Regions from separate parts of the Streptomyces speibonae genome, predicted to be linked through region 4. Evidence: riboswitches for the same ligand, from Rfam matches in the RefSeq annotation. Region 4 holds a riboswitch; each other region holds the start of a gene.
The links. Region 4 has a riboswitch for cyclic di-AMP ahead of AC5L3C_RS15350 (transglycosylase SLT domain-containing protein). Riboswitches for the same ligand answer to the same signal wherever they lie in the genome.

Region 1 (4,848 bases), 1.3 Mb from region 4:
CTTGAGATGTGCCTCGGTGCGGCGCTGGGCCGCGCGGGCGGCGCCGAGCGGCTCGAGCAGGGTGCGCATCTCCAGCAGATCGGCGGCCTCCTGCTCGGTCGGTTCGGCGACACACGCGCCCGCGTGCCGACGGGTGACCACGAAGCCCTCGGCCTCCAGGGTGCGCAGCGCCTCGCGGACGGGGACGCGGGAGACGCCGTAGCGGCGGGCGAGGAGTTCCTCGGTGAGCCGGCTGCCACGCTCATGGACACCCGCGACGATGTCGTCCCGGATCGCCGTGCACACCGAGTGCGCGGGAATACGCATGACCGACCTCCGGCTTAATCCCCGTGAAACGCCGACGAATGACGTCCGTTCCGTGACTCTATTGCAACCGGCCGGAATTTCCGACGGCAGCCGGGAATCCACACATATTTTTTGGACAGCAGGCGCCCCCGAAACGCCGAAAGCCCCGGCCGGGGAGCCGGGGCTTCTCAGGGCGGGCGTGTCTCAGAGGTTCACGCCGTGCCCGCGGAGGTAGGCGACGGGATCGAGGTCGGAGCCGTACTCGGCGGTGGTACGGGCCTCGAAGTGCAGATGCGCGCCCGTGACGTTGCCGGTGGCGCCCGAGAGGCCGATCTGCTGGCCCGCGGCGACCTGCTGCCCCACCGAGACGGAGACGGACGACAGATGGCCGTACTGCGTGTACGTGCCGTCGTTCATCTTGATGACGACCTGGTTGCCGTACGCGCCGCCCCAGCCGGCCTCGACGACGGTGCCGACGCCCACCGACTGGACGGGCGTGCCGCTCGCGGCGTGGAAGTCGATGCCGGTGTGGGTGCCGGACGACCAGACGGCGCCACCGCTCCCGTAGGCGGTCGAGACGTAGGAGCCGGGGATCGGGGAGACGAAGGTGTTGAGGCGCTTGCGCTCCGCCTCACGCGCGGCGCGCTCCTTCTCCGCGCGGGCCTCCTCGGCCTCCTCGGCCGCCTTCTCGCGGGCCGCCTGCTCGGCGGCCTTGCGCGCGGCGGTCTCGGCCGCCTCACGCGCGGCCTCGTGCTGGGCGGCGGCCTGGGCGTCGATCCGGTCGGCGACCGCGTCGCCCAGGGTGACGACGGGAGTGAGGCCGGTCTGCGCCGCGGCGGGTTCGGCGGCGAGCGCGGGGGCCGCGAGGGAGCCGACGACTCCACCGCCGGCGAGGGCCGCGACGCCCGCCACGCGGACGGTGCCGCGCTGCGTCCGGCTGGGACGACGATGCTTCCCCGGGGCGCGGGTGAACGCCATGTACAGCTGGTCCTTTCCTTCCCTCTCGCCTACCGGGTTAGCTGACGGGTTCGGAGCAGGAAGGTCTCCTACGGACCCCCTCGCGGTACGCGCGGGCGCCCGATTCACCCCAGGGACTGCGTGTGGGTCCCCGGCTCCCCTGGCTCGCGCCGTACGGGGACTCGGCGATGGCTGTCCGCTGCCGCGGATGCGGCGCACTGCCCGACGAACAGCCCGCACGAAGCTATGCGGGACATCTCCCAACGCCCAAACGAATCCGGGTTTTTGTAGCGCATCCCACAGGGCAGACAGGCAACCTCCACCTCAATTCGGGCATAAGAGGGCCCTGGTGACGTTCGCGTCACCAGGGCCCACGCGCGCGTGCCGGCCGGCGGCCGCCTACTCGGCGGTCACGACGGTGACTTCACCGATCCCCAGGGCCTCGACCGGCGCCTTGATCTGCGCCGCGTCACCGACCAGGACGGTCACCAGGCGGTCCACCGGGAAGGCGCTGACGACCGCCGCGGTGGCCTCCACGGTGCCCGTCGCGGCCAACTGCCGGTACAGGTCGGCCTGGTAGTGGTCCGGCAGGTGCTGCTCGACCTGGTCGGCCAGGGTGCCGGCGACGGCCGCGGCGGTCTCGTACTTGAGCGGCGCCACCCCCACCAGGTTCTGTACGGCGACGTCGCGTTCGGCGTCGGTGAGCCCGTCCGCGGCAAGCGTGCGCAGCACCTTCCACAGGTCGTCCAGGGCGGGACCGGTGTTCGGCGTGTCGACGGAGCCGCTGATGGCCAGCATCGCCGCGCCCGTGCCGTCGGGGGCGGACCTGAGGACCTGTCCGAACGCCCGCACGCCGTAGGTGTAGCCCTTCTCCTCGCGCAGCACGCGGTCCAGGCGGGAGGTGAGGGTGCCGCCGAGGCAGTACGTGCCCAGCACCTGGGCGGGCCACACGCGGTCGTGGCGGTCGGGGCCGATCCGGCCGATCAGCAGCTGTGTCTGGACGGCGCCGGGACGGTCCACGATCACGACCCGGCCGCGGTCGTCGGCGACCACCGGCGGAACGGGCCGCGGCCGGCCCGGGGAGCCGGTCCAGGCGCCGATCGTGTCGCCGAGCAGCGCGTCCAGGTCGACGCCGGCGAGGTCGCCGACGACCACGACGGTGGCCGTGGCGGGGCGGACGTGGCTCTCGTAGAAGGCGCGCACGGCCGCGGAGTCGATGCCGGCGACCGTCTCCTCGGTGCCCTGGCGCGGGCGCGACATGCGCGAACTCGCCGGGAAGAGCTCCTTGGACAGTTCCTTCGCCGCGCGGCGGGAGGGGTTCGCCAGCTCGTGCGGGATCTCGTCGAGGCGGTTGCGGACGAGCCGCTCGACCTCGCTGTCGGCGAACGCGGGCGCCCTGAGGGCGTCGGCGAGCAGCCCGAGCCCCTTTGGCAGCCGCGAGGCGGGGACCTCCAGGCTGAGGCGGACGCCGGGGTGGTCGGCGTGCGCGTCCAGGGTGGCGCCGCAGCGCTCCAGTTCGGCGGCGAACTCCTCTGCGGAGTGCTTGTCGGTGCCCTCGGAAAAGGCGCGCGCCATGATCGTGGCGACGCCGTCGAGCCCCGCCGGCTCGGCCTCCAGGGGCGCGTCGAGCAGCACCTCGACGGCGACGACCTGCTGGCCGGGGCGGTCGCAGCGCAGGACGGTGACGCCGTTGTCGAGCCGGCCGCGCTCCGGGGCCGGGAAGGCCCAGGGCTTGGCGTCGCCCGGCTGCGGCTGGGGGTGGAAGTCCATCGTGGCGAGCTCGGTCACTTCGCCGCCTCCTCGTTCTCGTCGGTGCCGGCGGCCGCGGCGGCTTCCTCGGTGTCCTCGTCCTCCGGGGCGACGGGCTCGTAGACGAGCACCGCGCGGTTGTCGGGGCGCAGGCGGCTCTTGGCGACCTCCTGCACCTCCTCCGCCGTCACCTCGAGGACGCGCTGGACGGCGGTCAGGGCGAGCTGCGGGTCGCCGAACAGGACGGCGTACCGGCACAGTTCGTCGGCGCGGCCCGCGACCGTGCCGAGCCGGTCGAGCCACTCGCGCTCCAACTGGGCCTGCGCGCGTTCCATCTCCTCCGCCGTGGGGCCCTGATCGGCGAACCGGGCGAGCTCCTCGTCGATGGCCGCCTCGATGACCGGCACCTCCACGTCGCCGGAGGTCTTCACGTCCAGCCAGCCCAGGGAGGGGGCCCCGGTCAGCCGCAGCAGACCGAACCCGGCGGCCACGGCGGTGCGGTCGCGCCGTACCAGCCGGTTGTAGAGCCGCGAGGACTCGCCGCCGCCGAGGATCGTGAGCGCCAGGTCCACGGCGTCGCACGCGCGCGTGCCGTCCTCCGGCAGCCGGTAGGCGGCCATCAGCGCCCGCGCGGGGACCTCCTCCTCCACGACCTCGCGCAGCTGCTCGCCGATGACGTCGGGCAGCGAGCCGTCGCGCGGGGCGGGCTTGCCGTCGTGGGACGGGATGGAGCCGAAGTACTTCTCGATCCAGGCGAGGGTCTGCTCCGGGTCGATGTCCCCGACGACGGACAGCACGGCGTTGTTCGGCGCGTAGTAGGTGCGGAAGAACGCGCGGGCGTCCTCCAGGGTGGCCGCGTCCAGGTCCGCCATCGAGCCGATCGGCGTGTGGTGGTACGGGTGGCCCTCCGGGTAGGCGAGCGCGGTCAGCTTCTCGAAGGCCGTGCCGTAGGGGACGTTGTCGTAGCGCTGGCGGCGCTCGTTCTTGACGACGTCGCGCTGGTTCTCCATGGACTCGTCGTCCAGGGCGGTCAGCAGGGAGCCCATCCGGTCGGCCTCCAGCCAGAGGGCGAGCTCCAGCTGGTGGGCGGGCATGGTCTCGAAGTAGTTGGTGCGCTCGAAGCTGGTGGTGCCGTTGAGGGAGCCGCCGGCGCCCTGCACCAGCTCGAAGTGACCGTTGCCCTTCACCTGGGCGGAGCCCTGGAACATCAAGTGCTCGAAAAGGTGAGCCAGACCGGTACGCCCCTTGACTTCGTGGCGCGAACCGACGTCGTACCAGAGGCACACCGCCGCGACCGGGGTCAGGTGGTCCTCGGAGAGCACCACGCGCAGGCCGTTGGCCAGGCGGTGCTCGGTCGCTGTCAGGCCGCCGGAGCCTGCCTGGTCTGTGGCCGTGTGACCCATGGGCATGTACGTCCCTTCGATCGCGGAGGCGGGTCGTCGAATCCGCCGTTTCTGCCGGTCCTGCCACTGTATGCAAGCGCGCGGACGACCGGCGAAGTTCCCGGGCGGGCGGGGATACGCCGAGAGCGAGAATGCCCGGGAGGCCTGCCCGCGGGGGCGCGCGGCCGGTGCGGGTGGGCAGGGGGCGACTGGGGGTTGTCTCCCGCTCGCGCGAGGCCGGGAGCGGGCAGGCACGCACACCGCGTGCACCGCGCACACCGCGTGCGCGAACCCGGTGGCAACCCCCGCCGACCTGGTTCCCCGGGCGCCCCCGCGCGGAGCGCGGCGCGCCCGTCCGCGTACTCTGCTCGCGCCGCCGCACCGCACCGGACGGACCGGCCGGACCCGGGTCCTGGTCCCGTCTGTCAGTGCGACGGTCCACAATGGTCCGCGTCAGATCCGTCCCACGCTCAGC
Region 2 (4,848 bases), 2.6 Mb from region 4:
CATGTCCGTTGTAGGTGGCGATCTTGCCGCGCAGATGCTTGAGCAGGGGGACGCCGCGGGTGTCGAACCCGGTCGTCACCAGGACCGTGCCGGCCGCGGGCGCGAGCGCGGCGACGGCCCGCTCGAAGCGTTCGGCGACCTCGTCCGGGTCGGTGCCCGGGCGGAGGATGTCGTTGCCGCCCGCACAGAACGAGACCAGGTCGGGGGCGAGTTCCACGGCCCTCGGGAGCTGGTCCGCCACGATCTGGTCCAACAGCTTCCCGCGCACCGCGAGGTTGGTGTACTCGAAGTCACCTTCGGGCCGGCGGTCTGCGAGCAGCACGGCGAGCCGGTCGGCCCACCCGACGAACGCCCCGTCGGGACCGGGGTCGCCGACCCCCTCGGTGAAGCTGTCCCCCAGCGCCACGTACGACCCGATCACTCTTCTGCTGTCACTTCTCGAATCGTCTGCCACAGCAGCTCATGATTCACCCTCGAATGTGACCTACGCGACCGTAGGGGAGGGTTGACGAGCGGTGAGATAAGCCACTCCCACAGTGTCGCCCTGCCGGGAATACACGGGAATACACCGGAGGCCGGACCCGGGGATCGGGGTCCGGCCTTCGGCGCGCGTGTCAGGAAGGTCGCCGCAGGGGGTCAGATGGAGACGCCCTTGGAGCGGAGGTAGGAGATCGGGTCCACGTCCGAGCCGTAGTTCGGGCTGGTCCGGATCTCGAAGTGCAGGTGCGGGCCGGTCGAGTTGCCGGTCGAGCCGGAGAGACCGACCTGCTGGCCGGCGCTCACGGTCTGGCCGGCCGAGACCGACAGCGAGGACAGGTGGGCGTACTGGGCGTAGTAGCCGTCGCTCAGCTTGATGACGACCTGGTTGCCGTACGCGCCGGCCCAGCCCGCGGAGACGACCGTGCCGTTGCCGACCGCCTTCAGGGAGGTGCCGGTCCCGACGCTGAAGTCGACACCGGTGTGGTAGCCGCTGGACCACATGCTGCCGGCCACCTTGTAGGCGGTGCCGATGCCGCCGCCGGGCACCGGGGAGCTGTAACCGGAGGCGGCCTGGTTGGCGGTGGTCTGCTGGGCCGGCTTCTCGGCGGGCTTCTCGGCGGGCTTCTCGGCCTTGGGCGCGGCGGGCTTCTCGGCCTTCGGCGCGGCGGGCTTCGCGGTCGCCGGCGAAGAGGACTTCTTCGGCGTGGCCTTGGCAGCCTCGCCGTCGAGGGTGAGCTTCAGGCCGGGGTGGATGAGCGACGGGTCGTCGCCGACGGCCTCGCGGTTGTCCGCGTAGAGCTGCTTCCAGCCGCCGTCGACGTTCTCCGCCTCGGCGATCTTCGCGAGGTAGTCGCCGGCCTTCACGGTGTACGTGCGGGACTGGTCGCCCTTTTCGGCGGTGGCCTGCTGGCCGGTGACCGAAACGGAAAGTGACTGGGCGGCCTTTTCGGGGGCCGCCTGCGGCGTGGCCGCGTGGGCGCCGGTGGCGCCGAGAAGCGGCAGGGCGAGTGCGGCGCCACCGGTTCCGGCGACGGCGATGGAACGGGTGAAACGCTGAGCCTTGGTACGGCGGTGCTTACCCTTCGCGGGCATGACGAATTCCTCTCCGGCGCCTGCGAGGTGAGCTGTCGGGTTCGGACTGGAGATGTCCGGCCGCGATGTCACGCGGCTTAACCCCAAGCCTGTTCCGGAGACCGGACCAGGCAGTCTTACCTGTGGGTCCCCCGCTCCTGCCGTACACGGGTCAGTGTGTGCGGGCTCCGGGCGGCGGCAGGATTAGGCGTCCGTCCGGATCGGTGGCGAACGTAAGCGACCCGGACGCGAGGGGACAAGCGGAGGTTCCCCGCGAAGGTGCTTTTTCCGTGATCCACAGGAGGAATTGACGTCACCGAGCGTCGATCCCGACGTGGATTGCGTTTCGAATTCCCTTGTCGTTCGCCGTCATTACGTGAGCATGGCGACAACACATCGTCACGGATATGACGATGCTCACGCACCCCATTCCCATCCCCCTTTCTTTCGGGGCGCATTATGGCGAAGTGAATTAATCGGACAGAACGCCTTAATGCTGCTATTACCGGATGCCGGACGCCGCGTGTGGACAACTCATTGCCCCAGGCAGGCATGTCGTATCGTCGAGTGACGCACGCCGACGAGCCGCGGCGGCGGCGCCGAGTGGGAGGAGTCCCCGTGACGCAGCAGATCCCGTCGACCGAACCCGAGCTGGCCGGAGTGCGCAACTTCCGCGACGTGGGCGGACTGCCGACCGTGGACGGTCGGCGGGTGCGGCACGGAGTGCTGTTCCGCAGCGGTCACCTGGCCCACGCGACCGCGGAGGACGCCGTCTTCCTCTCCTCGCTCGGGCTGCACACGATCTTCGACTTCCGCAACGCGGCGGACCAGAAACTGGAAGGGCCGGACGTCGCGCTGCCGGGGGTGCGCAATGTGAACCTGCCGCTCAGCGACCCGGCCGACGGCGCCGAGTTCTGGAAGATGGTCCGCGACGGCGACCTGGACCAGCTGCGCTCGATCCTCGCGGACGGCCAGGGCGCGGACCGGATGATCCACTCCTACCGGACGATCATCAAGGAGCGCACCGCCGAGCACGCCCAGGTGCTGCGCTCACTCGCCGAGGACAGCTTCCCGGCACTGATGCACTGCGCGGCGGGCAAGGACCGGGCGGGACTGTCGGTGGCGGTGACGCTGCTCGCGCTGGGGGTCGAGCGGGAGGCGATCGTGGAGGACTACCTGAAGTCCAACGCCAAGCACCGCCGTTACAAGGTGTACCGCAGCGGCGGCTCCGACTCGGCCTACTCCCCCGAGGTGATGGAGCTGCTCAGCCCGCTGTTCGACGCGCGGGCGGAGTACCTGTCGGCCGCCTTCGACACCGTCGAGGAGACCTGGGGCGGCGTGGACACCTATCTGGAGCGGGGCCTCGGCCTCACCGCCGGGGCCCGGGAGCGGCTGCGCGCGCGCATGCTCGACTGAGGGGAGCCGCGCCGCCCGGCGGCTACTTCTTGGGAGCCATCTCGAACAGGAAGTAGATGAAGGCCGCGAAGACGTGCCCCACCACCACGTAGACGAACAGCCGCACCCACAGGGCCCGGGGGATTTTGTCCTCCATGTCCTTGATGCCCGCGGTGTCCTTGCTGTCCTTGCTGTCCTTGCCGATCTTGCCGGTCATGGCGCCTCTCCGTGGATCGGGCCCAGGCACAGCGCGGCCGTGGGACTCTGCAGCAGGGTGTGGACGAACAGCAGCTCCACCCCGTCGGGGCCGGCCGCGGCGATACGGTGCGGGGTCAGCGAGTCGAAGTGCGCACTGTCACCCGGGTCGAGCCGGTGCAGTACGTCGCCGAGGCGCAGCCGCAGCCGGCCCTTGAGGACGTACAGCCACTCCTCGCCGGGGTGGACGCGCACGATGTCGCCCTGGGAGCCGCGCGGTACATGGACCCGCAGGGCCTGCATGCCGCGCCCGGACGCCCCGGCCGGCCAGTACGTCCAGCCGCCCGCCGCCGTGGGTTCCATGTCGGCGGCGCGGACCACGGCGTCCCGGCCGGCGGCCGCCTCCCCGAGCAGCTCGGAGACCGTCGTACCGTAGATCCCGGCGAGGGAGAGCAGCATCGGCAGCGAGGGCTGGCGCTGTCCGGTCTCCAGCCGGGAGAGATGGGCCGGCGACAGACCGGCCTCGCGGGCCGCGGCCTCGAGGGTCAGGGAGGCCCGTCGCCGCAGGGAGCGCAGCTGGGGCGCGATCGCGGGAAGGGCACCGGCCGGACCGGCCGGCGGCCCGGCGTCGGAGGAGCTCATGCCTCCATTGAGCCGGAGGGAGTGCCTCTGAGGCAATTTTCTTGTCTCAGAGGCAAACACGCTCGGTACGCCGGTCTTCTCCGGTCAGCGCGTGGCGACCGCCTGCTTCACCAGTGCCCGGCCGAACTCCCACATCAGACCGCCGTCGTGCGCGTCGTCCATGACCGCGACGAAGGCGCGCACGAACCGGTCCACGTCCGCCTCGTCGACGACGAGCGGCGGGATCAGTTTGATCACCTCCATGTGATCGCCGGAGACCTGGGTGAGGATCCGGTGCCGTTGCAGCAGCGGCACGACCACCATCTGCGCGAAGAGCCCCTTGCGGGCCGCCTGGAGCATGGTCCAGCGCGAGCGCAGCTTCAGCGACCGGGGCCGGCCGAACTCGATGCCGATCATCAGGCCCCGGCCGCGCACGTCGGCGAGCAGCTCGTAGCGGTCGGTCAGGGCGGCCAGCCGGCTCCGCAGCAGCTCGCCGGTGGTGCGGACATTGGCGATGATCTGCTCGTCCTCCATGACCGAGAGCACCGCCAGGCCCGCCGCCATGGCCTGGGCGTTGGCCCCGAAGCTGGCCGAGTGGACCAGCACCCGGTCCATCGACGAGAAGACCTTCTTGAAGATCCAGTCCTTGCCGATGGTGGCGCCCACCGGTACGTACCCGCCGGAGAGCGCCTTGGCCACGCACACCAGGTCCGGCTCCACTCCCACCTCGTGCTGGTAGGCGTAGAAGTCGCCGGTGCGGCCCAGTCCGGTCTGCACCTCGTCGGCGATCAGCAGCGCCTTGTGCCGGTGCAGCAGCTCCTGGGCGGCCCGCAGATAGCCGGGAGGCGCCTCGTGCACGCCCTTGCCCTGGATCGGCTCGACGATCAGCGCGGCGACGTCCTTCTTGCGCAGCTCCCGCTCCAGGGCGTCCAGGTCGCCGAGCGGCACGGCCGTGTCCGGCAGCAGCGGGGTGAACCCGTCCCGGAAGCCGGACTCGCCGTTGACGGAGAGGGAGCCGGCGGTCAGCCCGTGGAAGGCGTGCTCGCAGTACAGGACGCGGGGCCTGCCGGTCACGTAGCGGGCGAA
Region 3 (4,848 bases), 1.5 Mb from region 4:
TCTTCCAGCCCTCCCAGTCGTCCTCGAACAGCGGGTCCTCGATGGACACGAGCGGGTAGGCGTCGACGAGCTCCGCGTAGTACTCGGTCATCTCGGTGGCCGAGCGCTCCTTGCCCTCGAAGGTGTAGACGCCGTCCTTGTAGAACTCGGAGGCGGCCACGTCCAGAGCCAGGGCGATCTGCTCGCCGGGGGTGTAGCCGGCCTCCTTGATCGCCTCGAGGATGAGGTCGAGGGCGTCGCGGTTGGAGCCGAGGTCGGGGGCGAAGCCGCCCTCGTCGCCGAGGCCGGTGGCCAGGCCCTTGCTCTTCAGGACCTTCTTCAGCGTGTGGTAGACCTCGGCGCCCCAGCGCAAGGCCTCGGAGAAGGACTCCGCACCGATCGGGGCGATCATGAACTCCTGGATGTCCACGTTGGAGTCGGCGTGCGAGCCGCCGTTCAGGATGTTCATCATCGGCACCGGCAGCAGGTGCGCGTTGGGGCCGCCCAGGTAGCGGAAGAGCGGGAGGTCGCTGGCCTCGGAGGCGGCGTGGGCGACGGCGAGCGAGACGCCGAGGATGGCGTTGGCGCCGAGGGAGCCCTTGTTGTCGGTGGCGTCCAGGTCGAACATCGCCTGGTCGATCAGGCGCTGCTCGGTGGCGTCGTAGCCGACGAGCTCCGGACCGATCTGCTCGATGACGGCCAGTACGGCCTTCTCGACGCCCTTGCCCAGGTAACGGCCGGCATCGCCGTCACGGAGTTCGATGGCCTCGAAGGCGCCCGTGGAGGCGCCGGACGGGACGGCGGCACGACCCGTGCTGCCGTCGTCGAGGCCGACCTCGACCTCGACCGTGGGGTTGCCTCGGGAGTCCAGGATTTCCCGGGCTACGACGACGTCGATGGACGGCACGAGCATCTCCTTCTTGGATGTGACGCGGGTGAGCAAGGCCACGAGGGCCCTGCGGGACTGAGCCTAACCGGCTCCGGGCGTTCGGCCACGCTGCCGCCCACCTCATGGACAGAACCGAGCGTAGATTGTTTCTGAACGGAACAAAGTGGTTCCGGGAAACCGTGACCGGAAAGCGACGCACGCACATGACCCCGCCCCGGTGCGTACGGGGGGAGACGCACCGGGGCGGGGAGCCCGTGGGGACGGGGTGGGACCTGCGGCCTTGCCTTACTTCAGGTGCAGCTGCTGGCCCGGGTAGATCAGGTCGGCATCCTGGACGATGTCGTCGTTCAGCTTGAACAGCTCGGTCCAGCCGCCCTCGACGTCGTGCTCCGCGGCGATGGAGCTGAGAGTGTCGCCCTTGACGACCTCGTACTCGCCGTCGCCCTTCTCGACCTTCTTGCCGGTGGGCGTGGTGACGGTCTTCTTCTCGGCCTTCGGCTGGGCCTGCTCGGCGGCCGGGCGCTCGGCGGAGCGGGAGGCCTTCTGCTCGCTCTCGCGGGGCTGGGTGCTCTGCGCGGAGCCGGCCGAGTCGCCGGCGGAGGAGCCGGTGTAGGCGGCGTTGGACAGGTTCTTGCCGCAGACCGGCCAGGCGCCCTTGCCCTGGCCCGCCAGGACCTTCTCGGCTATCTCGATCTGCTGGGCCTTGGTGGCCCGGTCGGCGGTGGCGGCGTACTTGGTGCCGCCGTAGCCGGCCCAGGTGGAGGCGGAGAACTGCAGACCGCCGTAGTAACCGTTGCCGGTGTTGATGGACCAGTTGCCGCCGGACTCGCACTGGGCGACGGCGTCCCACTCGGACGCGGTGGCGGCGGAGGCGTTGCCGGCCGCCATCAGCGGGGCGGCGACGGCGGCGGAGGCGACGCCGGCGACGGCGATCGCGCGGGTGGCCTTGGACGGACGACGGTGCTTGCCCTTGCCGGAAAACAGCATGGATGGATCCCCTCACCGACGCCTGCGAGGTGAGCTGTCGGGTTCGGGCCGGTTGAGTTGCCCGGCCGCGTCCCTCCCGGGAGGCGGCTCCACCCCAAGCCCGAACCGGTGTCAATCACCGGAAAGGGCACTTACCTTGGGTCCCCCGCTCCTGCCTACGGCGCATGACGCGACGACTGTTCCCGTGTCGCCGCCGGCAGGATTCGGCGTGGCGGCAACCGGGGCCCGCGATGGCGAGCGGTCACGACCGTAGTCACGGATTTCGCGGAATATCAAAGACGATCACGGCTTCTGAGACCTATCTCTCACAGCCTTTAAACCGGACATTCAGCGCGAAACATGACTCCAACTGACCTTCCGGCCGGGCGATTTCGGATGCCGCTTTTCGCCCGGTTCGACCGTGCCGCCACACTCCTGACCGGCTGGATCTAGCCCAGGTCGATGCCGATGAGCTGAGCGTTCACGGTGTGCAGCGCGCGCCATCCGTCGTCGGCCGCAAGGGAGTCGGTGAGGGACGCCGCGCTGTCACCGGTGTCCGCTGCCGAGGAGCCGGTCCCCGCACTGCCCCAGGCGTCGAGTCCGCGTGCGTGCCGGCCGGACGACTCGGACTCGCCCTCCTCGCCCTCGCCCTCGTCGGCGCTCGCGCCGCGGTGGCGGCCGGCGCCCTCGTCGCTGTCCGCCGAAGAACGGTCGCTCTGCTCCGCCTTGTCCGCCTTGTCGCCGTCGGACGTGGCCGAGGCGGAGGGGGAGGCGCTGCCGCCCGGGCTCTTGTCGCCGTCCTCGTCACTGCTCGACGGACTGCTCGACGGGGTCGACTTGCCGGGTTCACCCGATTCGTCACCCGAACCCTCCGGGGTCTCCTTGCCCCTGTCCGTGCCGTACGAATCGTCGGAGGGCGTGTAGGAGGGCGAGGAGGACGTACGGCCCGTTCCCGACGATCCGGACGAGTTCGACGAGCCGGACGTGCCGGTGTCGACGTCGGCCGCGGGAGAGTCCTGGTTCAGACCGGAGAGCAGGCCGCAGGTGCGCCAGGCCCCGACGCCCTGGTCGGCGAGGATCGCCTCGGCCACGGCTATCTGCTGGCCGCGGCTGGCCTGGTCGGCGCTGGGCGCGTAGTCGAGGCCGCCGTACTTCTCCCAGTCCTCCTGGGTCAGCTGCAGGCCGCCGTAGTAACCGTTGCCGGAGTTCTGGCTCCACTTGCCACCGCTCTCGCACTCGGCGACGCGGTCCCAGGTGGAACCGTCGGCCGCGCTGGCGCTGCCGGCCCCGAGGAGCGGGATCGCGATGGCGGAGCCGGTCACTCCGGCTGTGACGAGGAGAGCCGGCGCCTGGCGGGGGCGACGGTGTCGACCGTTCCCGGAGAGCATGCGGAGACCTTTCACACGACGACAAAGACCGGCGCGGCGATGGAAGCCCGTGACGGAGTGCCGCACTTGAGAGGTGAAAGTATCCGCAGACGATCACTTGTCACAAGTTAATGCCGCGCAGATCACGTGAAGATCACAGACTTGAGGGTCTGTCATGTTTACGCCGGCCCGCCTCGGGGCAGTGGGCCGGAGCCCGGTCTGTCACTTTTGCGGGGGAGTGAACTCCACCGGAAGCGTGCGCAGACCGCGCATGATGAGCCCGCCGCGCCACCGGAGTTCCTCCGGTGCCCCCGCGAGCCGCAGATCGGGCAGCCGGGTCAACAGCGTGGCGAGCGCGGTCTGCCCCTCCAGACGGGCCAGCGGGGCACCCAGACAGTAGTGAATTCCGTGGCCGTATCCCAGATGCTGGTTGTCGCGCCGGCCCAGATCGAGCACATCCGGGTCGGCGAACCGCTCCGGATCCCGGTCCGCGGCGGCGAGCACGACGAGCACCGGGTCGCCCGCGGCGATGCGCTGCCCGCCGATGGTGACCGGCTCGGTGGCGAACCGCCAGGTGGCCAGTTCCACCGGGCCGTCGTAGCGCAGGAGTTCCTCGACGCCGGTCTCCAGCAGCCCGCGGTCCCCTGCGGCGAGCGCCCGCTGCAGGCGCTCGCGCTCGCCGGGGTGGGTGAGCAGGGCGTAGGTGCCGTTGCCGATCAGGTTCACGGTGGTCTCGAAGCCCGCGAACAGCAGGATGAACGCCATGGCGGCGGCCTCGTTCTCGGTGAGGTGCTCACCGTGGTCGGAGGCGCGGATCAGACCGGAGATGAGGTCCTCGGCGGGGGCGGGCTCGGCGGGCAGGGCCTCGCGCTTACGGTGGATCAGCTCGGCGAGATAGCCGCGCATCTTCTTCACCGACCGGGCGACCCCGCCGCGCGGGCCGCCGCCGTGACGGATCATCATGCCCGCCCAGTCCCGGAAGTCGTCCTGGTCCTCGCGCGGGACGCCGAGCAGGTCGCAGATGGCGTAAATGGGGAGGGGGAAGGCGAACTCGTGGATGAGGTCGGCGGAGCCCCGGTCGGCGAAGTGGTCGATGAGTCCGTCGGTGAGCTCCTGCACGCGGGGGGCGAACTCCGCGACGCGGCGCGGGGTGAACGCCTTGCTGACGAGGCGTCGCAGCCGGGTGTGGTCCGGCGGATCGATGTTCAGCAGATGCGTCATCAGCTCCGCCTGGCGCTCCCCGGGGATGCCGGTCCTGCCCTTGGCGTGGGCCGGCTCGTCGTGGTGCGCGGGGTTCTTGGACAGGCGGTTGTCGGCGAGGGTCTGCTTGGCGTCGGCGTACCGCGTGACCAGCCAGGCCTCCACTCCGCTGGGCAGCCGGGTCCGGTGCACGGGGGCGTGCTCGCGCAGCCAGGCGTAGGCGGGGTAGGGGTTCGCGGCGAACTCCCGGCTGAACAGCTCGGGGTGCGGACGGTGGCCCTGCGGGGCGGCGGGGCGGGGCTGGTCTGACATGGGCTGAACCTAGAGCTCGGAGGGCTGGGGACGTCGGGCGGGTGCGGGTGGGTGGGGGCCGGGCGCGCAGTTCCCCGCGCCCCTGTACACACGGACGCCGGGAACGCCGGGCAGGTGCGGGTGAGCGGGGGCCGG
Region 4 (4,848 bases):
CGTGGACGGCGCGTTCGCCGGTCTTCAGCGCGTCCTTGTACTCCGCGCGCCCGCGGCCCAGGTCGAGCAGGCCGATGCCCTCGGCCGCCGCCGCCTCGGCCATCCGCAGATGCAGCACGAGCCCCGGCGAGTACTTCGCGAACTCCGGGTCGTACGCCGGGAACCAGCAGGCCAGCACGGTGGCCGAACGCAGGCCGAAGTGCGCGGCGACGGGCCGGTCACCGGCGTACAGGACGGACAGCGTGCCCGTGCACTGCGGGGCCCGGGTCTCGGCGAGCCGGCCCACGAGCCGGGCGATCCACTCGCGCGCGAACCGGTCGCGGCGCCCGGTCCTGCGGTACTGCGCCGACTTCCACGCGACGAGCGCCCGCAGCGCGGCCGGGTCGCGTTCGTCGAAGACGAACCGCACGCCCCCGGCGCGGCGGTCCAGCCGGCGCTCCTTGGCCAGCGTGGTCTTCAGGAACTTCGGCGACTGGGTGCGCAGCACCGACTCGTAGGTCTCGTAGCCCTTCTCCACGTCGATGACGTAGGTGGCGTGCTCCTCGGCCGCGTACGGCACGAACAGGTCCTGCCCGGCCTCGAGGTTGTCGAAGGCGAAGCTCGACACCTTGCAGGCCCGCAGCAGTTCACCGGCGTCCGGGACGAGGCCGGGTGCCAGCACCGCCCCCTGGCAGTCCGACACCCCGAGCCCGATCGCCCGGCCCTGCCCCGCCACGCCACGCTCGTAGGGCAGGAAGCCCACCGGCCGCGCCCCTTCGTACAGCACGGCCACCCGGGCCCGGGGCCGCACCCGGCCCACGGCAATGGCGAACTCCGGTTCCATGAAAGGGCTGCGCGGTGCCTCCGCGGCGGCGCGCAGTTCCCGCCAGCGCTCCCGCTCCCCCTCGCCGAGCTCCTGCGGCCTCAGCTCGCGCACGCGTCCACTGCTCACCTGACCCCCCGATCAAGTCCCCCCTGGACTCTTTGGACGGTACCGCCGGTCCCATCGGGGCGGTAGATAGCGGACGATGTTCTTGCCAAACGGTGAAAGAGTCCTCAACCGGTCCGTACCCGGAGATGACGGAAGGCGAACCGCACCGAAAACGAGCGGATACGGGCACGGTGAATCGGACGGTTGCGTTGTCCGTATTCTCTGATCATGGCCGCACCCACCGCTTTCTCGCTCATCGCCACCGACCTGGACGGGACGCTGCTGCGCGGCGACGACACCCTGTCCGACCGCTCTCTCGCCGCCCTCGCGCGGGTGGAGCGGGCCGGTGCCCGGCACCTCGTCGTCACGGGGCGTCCCGCCCCCCGGGTGCGGCCGCTCCTGGACGATCTCGGCTCCACGGGGCTCGCGGTGTGCGGCCAGGGTGCGCAGGTGTACGACGCCGGCGCGGACCGGCTGCTGTGGTCCGTCACGCTGGACCGGGAACTGGCGGAGACCGCCCTCGGCAAGATCGAGGCCGAGGTGGGGGAGGTGTACGCCGCGGTCGACCAGGACGGGGTCGACGGGCTGACGCTGATCGAGCCGGGCTATCTGATGCCGCACCCGACGCTGCCCGCGGTGCGGGTCGAGCGGCGGCGCGATCTGTGGGAGCGGCCGATCAGCAAGGTGCTGCTGCGCCACCCCCGGTTCACCGACGACGCGTTGGCGGCGGCGGCGCGGGCGGTGGTCGGTTCGCTGGCGACGGTCACCATGTCGGGGCCGGGCACCGTGGAGCTCCAGCCGTGCGGTGTGACCAAGGCGAGCGGGCTCGCGCTGGCGGCCGAGCACCTGGGGCTGAGCCCGGAGCGGACGGTCGCCTTCGGGGACATGCCCAACGACATCCCCATGTTCGACTGGGCGGCGCACGGCGTCGCCATGGCCAACGCGCACCCGGAGCTGAAGGCGGTGGCCGACGAGGTCACCATGTCGAACGAGGACGACGGCGTGGCCGTCGTCCTCGAGCGACTGTTCGGTGGGCCGGCCGTGCTCGGCCGTCAGCGGTCGGCTCAGTACGCGCCGAAGACGTTGTCGATCGAGCCGTAGCGGTCGGCGGCGTAGTTGCAGGCCGCGGTGATGTTCGCGACCGGGTCGTACGGGTCGAAGGCGGTGCCCGGCACGTGGTACGCCTGGAAGGTCGGGTCGATGACCTGGAGCAGGCCCTTCGACGGGGTGCCCTTGGCGGCGTTGGAGTCCCAGAGGTTGATGGCGGCCGGGTTGCCGGAGGACTCGCGCATGATGTTGCGGTGGATGGCGTCGTAGGAGCCAGGGATGCCGTGCTGCGCCATGATGTCCAGCGACTCGCGGATCCAGCCGTCGAGGTTGTCCGGGTACGCGGTCGTGGCGGCGGTGGCCGTGGCGGCCGTCGTGGGCGCCGCGGAGGCGGTGGTGGCGCCGAACAGCGGGAGGGCGACCACGGCGACGCCGGTGCCGGCGACGGCGAGGGAGCGGGCGAGGCGACGGTTGGCGAGGGAGCGGGCGAGGCGACGGTTGCGGAAGCGACGGAGCTGACCGGAAACGGGCATGACTGGGTTCCTCTCCTACGCCTGCGAGGTGAGCTGTCGGGTTCGGGCGGGAGAGTGCCCGGCCGTGCCCCTGGAGGCATGGCTTCACCCCTAGCCGTTCCGGCGCGTGGCCGGCCCGGCGGCTTACCTGGGTCCCCCGCTCCTGCCGTGCGTGAGTTCGTCGGTGGGTGTGATGCGGGCGGTGGCAGGATTCGGCGTCCGCCCGGCAGGCCCGGAACGTATGCGAGAGCAGATGTCGGGAACAAGTACGGGGATCACGCAATCGTCCCTTTGATCTTGGATGGGGCGATTTGGGGTGCTTGATCCTTTGCGGATGCCAAGGGCCAACTCGGTTGCGCGGGAAGGGGAAACGGCGCTCGGGTGCGGGGGTGGGCGCGACGGGGTACGCGTGACCGACGTCACTGATCGCAAGCACCGGGAGCATTTACCGCCAAGGGGAATCCACTTGCCAATTGCGACAAATCGGTCGACCGGCCGGGCAGGATGGACAGTGAGGCGTTATGTCCGGGAAGGAGGGAATTGTCCGTTGCGTGGTCCGTCGCTGTCAGCCGATCGGAAGCACTCGGCTCCCGATCCGGTACCGCACTCCTCGTAACCCCGGGTGGCGGCGGTGATCGAAACATGACCGGATACGCTGACTCGAGTGATGGCAGCGACCTATCGACATTCCGTGTAACCGCCAGTGGACACCAGCAGACAGGAGACCCCTCGTGACCGTCGTCGGGCCGTTCGGGCTGAGCGTGCGGGACCAGGCTCTGGAAGCCGATGTCCAGGCCGGGATGGCGGCTGTCGAGGAAGGGCTGATCGAGGCCACCAAGAGTGAGGTCCCCTTCATCACCGGCGCCGCCCAGCACCTGGTGCGGGCCGGCGGCAAGCGGTTCCGTCCGCTGCTGGTGATGCTCGCCGCCCAGTTCGGCGATCCGTACGCGCCCGGCATCGTGCCGTCCGCCGTGGTCGTGGAGCTCACCCACCTGGCCACGCTCTACCACGACGACGTGATGGACGAGGCCGAGGTCCGCCGCGGAGTCGACAGCGCGAACGCCCGCTGGGGCAACTCCGTCGCGGTCCTCACCGGCGACTTCCTCTTCGCCCGGGCCTCGCACATCCTGGCCGACCTCGGACCGGAGGCGGTGCGGGTGCAGGCCGAGGCGTTCGAACGGCTGGTCACCGGACAGATCCTGGAGACCGCGGGACCGCAGGACGGCCGCGACCCGGTCGACCACTACCTGGACGTGCTCGGCGGCAAGACCGGATCCCTGGTCGCCGTCTCCTGCCGCTTCGGCGCGATGATGTCCGGCGCCGACGAGACGGTCGTGGACGTGCTCACCCAGTACGGCGAGCGGCTCGGCGTCGCCTTCCAGCTCGCCGACGACGTCCTGGACATCGCCTCCGACTCCAGCGAGTCCGGCAAGACCCCCGGCACCGACCTGCGCGAGGGCATCGCCACGCTGCCCGTGCTGCGGCTGCGCGAGCGGGCGGCCCGGCTGGGCCTCGCCGAGGACATCGCCCTGTGCGAGCTGCTGGACTCCGACCTCACCGACGACGCCCGGCACGCCGAGGCGCTGCGGCTGCTGCGCGCGCACCCCGCGCTCGAGCAGGCCCGCCGGGACACCGTGCGCTACGCCGAGGAGGCGCGCTCCGCGCTGGCCCCGCTGCGTGACTGCGAGGCCAAGCGGGCCCTCGTTCAGCTGTGCGACGCGGTGGTGCACCGCGCCGGCTGAGCCACCGGCCCGAACTCCCGCCCGACCCCTACTGGTCGGGGCGGAAAACCGCCCCCGTGTCATACCCGAGCAGTACACGCGGTTGCGCCCGCGGGCTGACGCTTCCGGCCGCCGGATTTGGTCAGATGGACCACGACGGACAACACCACTTCTCACCGGTTCGGGTGAGAATGGCGGCTCAGGGCGAGACTGGTGTGAGGACACGAGACGGAAGCCGCCGCCGACCACGGAGGGCACTCATGGCACCGTACGATTCCGAGAACACGACGGCCGCGGGGGAGGCGGAGGCCGACGAGCGGCGCACGATGCGGCGCAGGGCCGCGCGCTACGTCGTCCCGGTCACGGTCATGGGCGTGGCGGCCGCCACCATCGGGCTCGTCCCCGCGATCGCCAGCTCCGGCGACCCCGACCTGCCGGAGATCACCGCCGCGGAGCTCATCGAGAAGATCGCGGAGTCGGACGTCGAGCAGCTGTCCGGCACCGTGAAGATCACCACGGACCTCGGGCTGCCGGACCTCGGCGGCCTCGAGAGCGGCTTCCTGTCCCAAGCGGCGGGCCAGGGCGAGGAGGGCGGCTCCTCGGCCGACCCGTCCGCCAGGCTGACCGAACTGGCGTCCGGCACGCACACGCTGCGGGT

Region 1: linked by a shared signal. The riboswitch ahead of AC5L3C_RS09170 (M23 family metallopeptidase) and the one ahead of AC5L3C_RS15350 (transglycosylase SLT domain-containing protein) in region 4 are both predicted to bind cyclic di-AMP.
Region 2: linked by a shared signal. The riboswitch ahead of AC5L3C_RS03385 (M23 family metallopeptidase) and the one ahead of AC5L3C_RS15350 (transglycosylase SLT domain-containing protein) in region 4 are both predicted to bind cyclic di-AMP.
Region 3: linked by a shared signal. The riboswitch ahead of AC5L3C_RS22445 (LysM peptidoglycan-binding domain-containing protein) and the one ahead of AC5L3C_RS15350 (transglycosylase SLT domain-containing protein) in region 4 are both predicted to bind cyclic di-AMP.

What each region holds. Positions count from the first base shown of each region.
Region 1 covers NZ_OZ480260.1:2,088,207-2,093,054, forward strand. Annotated here, with positions in the region: gene AC5L3C_RS09165 (GntR family transcriptional regulator) at 1-306, opposite strand, end outside; gene AC5L3C_RS09170 (M23 family metallopeptidase) at 490-1,263, opposite strand; cyclic di-AMP (ydaO/yuaA leader) riboswitch at 1,275-1,440, opposite strand; gene AC5L3C_RS09175 (M16 family metallopeptidase) at 1,642-3,030, opposite strand; gene AC5L3C_RS09180 (M16 family metallopeptidase) at 3,027-4,400, opposite strand.
Region 2 covers NZ_OZ480260.1:822,006-826,853, forward strand. Annotated here, with positions in the region: gene AC5L3C_RS03380 (SGNH/GDSL hydrolase family protein) at 1-421, opposite strand, end outside; gene AC5L3C_RS03385 (M23 family metallopeptidase) at 637-1,572, opposite strand; cyclic di-AMP (ydaO/yuaA leader) riboswitch at 1,575-1,739, opposite strand; gene AC5L3C_RS03390 (tyrosine-protein phosphatase) at 2,170-2,967, shown strand; gene AC5L3C_RS03395 (DUF6126 family protein) at 2,990-3,103, opposite strand; gene AC5L3C_RS03400 (helix-turn-helix domain-containing protein) at 3,160-3,783, opposite strand; gene AC5L3C_RS03405 (aspartate aminotransferase family protein) at 3,868-4,848, opposite strand, start outside.
Region 3 covers NZ_OZ480260.1:4,949,133-4,953,980, reverse strand. Annotated here, with positions in the region: gene eno (phosphopyruvate hydratase) at 1-886, opposite strand, end outside; gene AC5L3C_RS22445 (LysM peptidoglycan-binding domain-containing protein) at 1,154-1,855, opposite strand; cyclic di-AMP (ydaO/yuaA leader) riboswitch at 1,860-2,028, opposite strand; gene AC5L3C_RS22440 (transglycosylase family protein) at 2,284-3,156, opposite strand; gene AC5L3C_RS22435 (cytochrome P450 family protein) at 3,424-4,713, opposite strand.
Region 4 covers NZ_OZ480260.1:3,426,364-3,431,211, reverse strand. Annotated here, with positions in the region: gene AC5L3C_RS15360 (GNAT family N-acetyltransferase) at 1-931, opposite strand, end outside; gene AC5L3C_RS15355 (HAD family hydrolase) at 1,139-2,011, shown strand; gene AC5L3C_RS15350 (transglycosylase SLT domain-containing protein) at 1,975-2,490, opposite strand; cyclic di-AMP (ydaO/yuaA leader) riboswitch at 2,494-2,663, opposite strand; gene AC5L3C_RS15345 (polyprenyl synthetase family protein) at 3,201-4,211, shown strand; gene AC5L3C_RS15340 (LolA family protein) at 4,451-4,848, shown strand, end outside.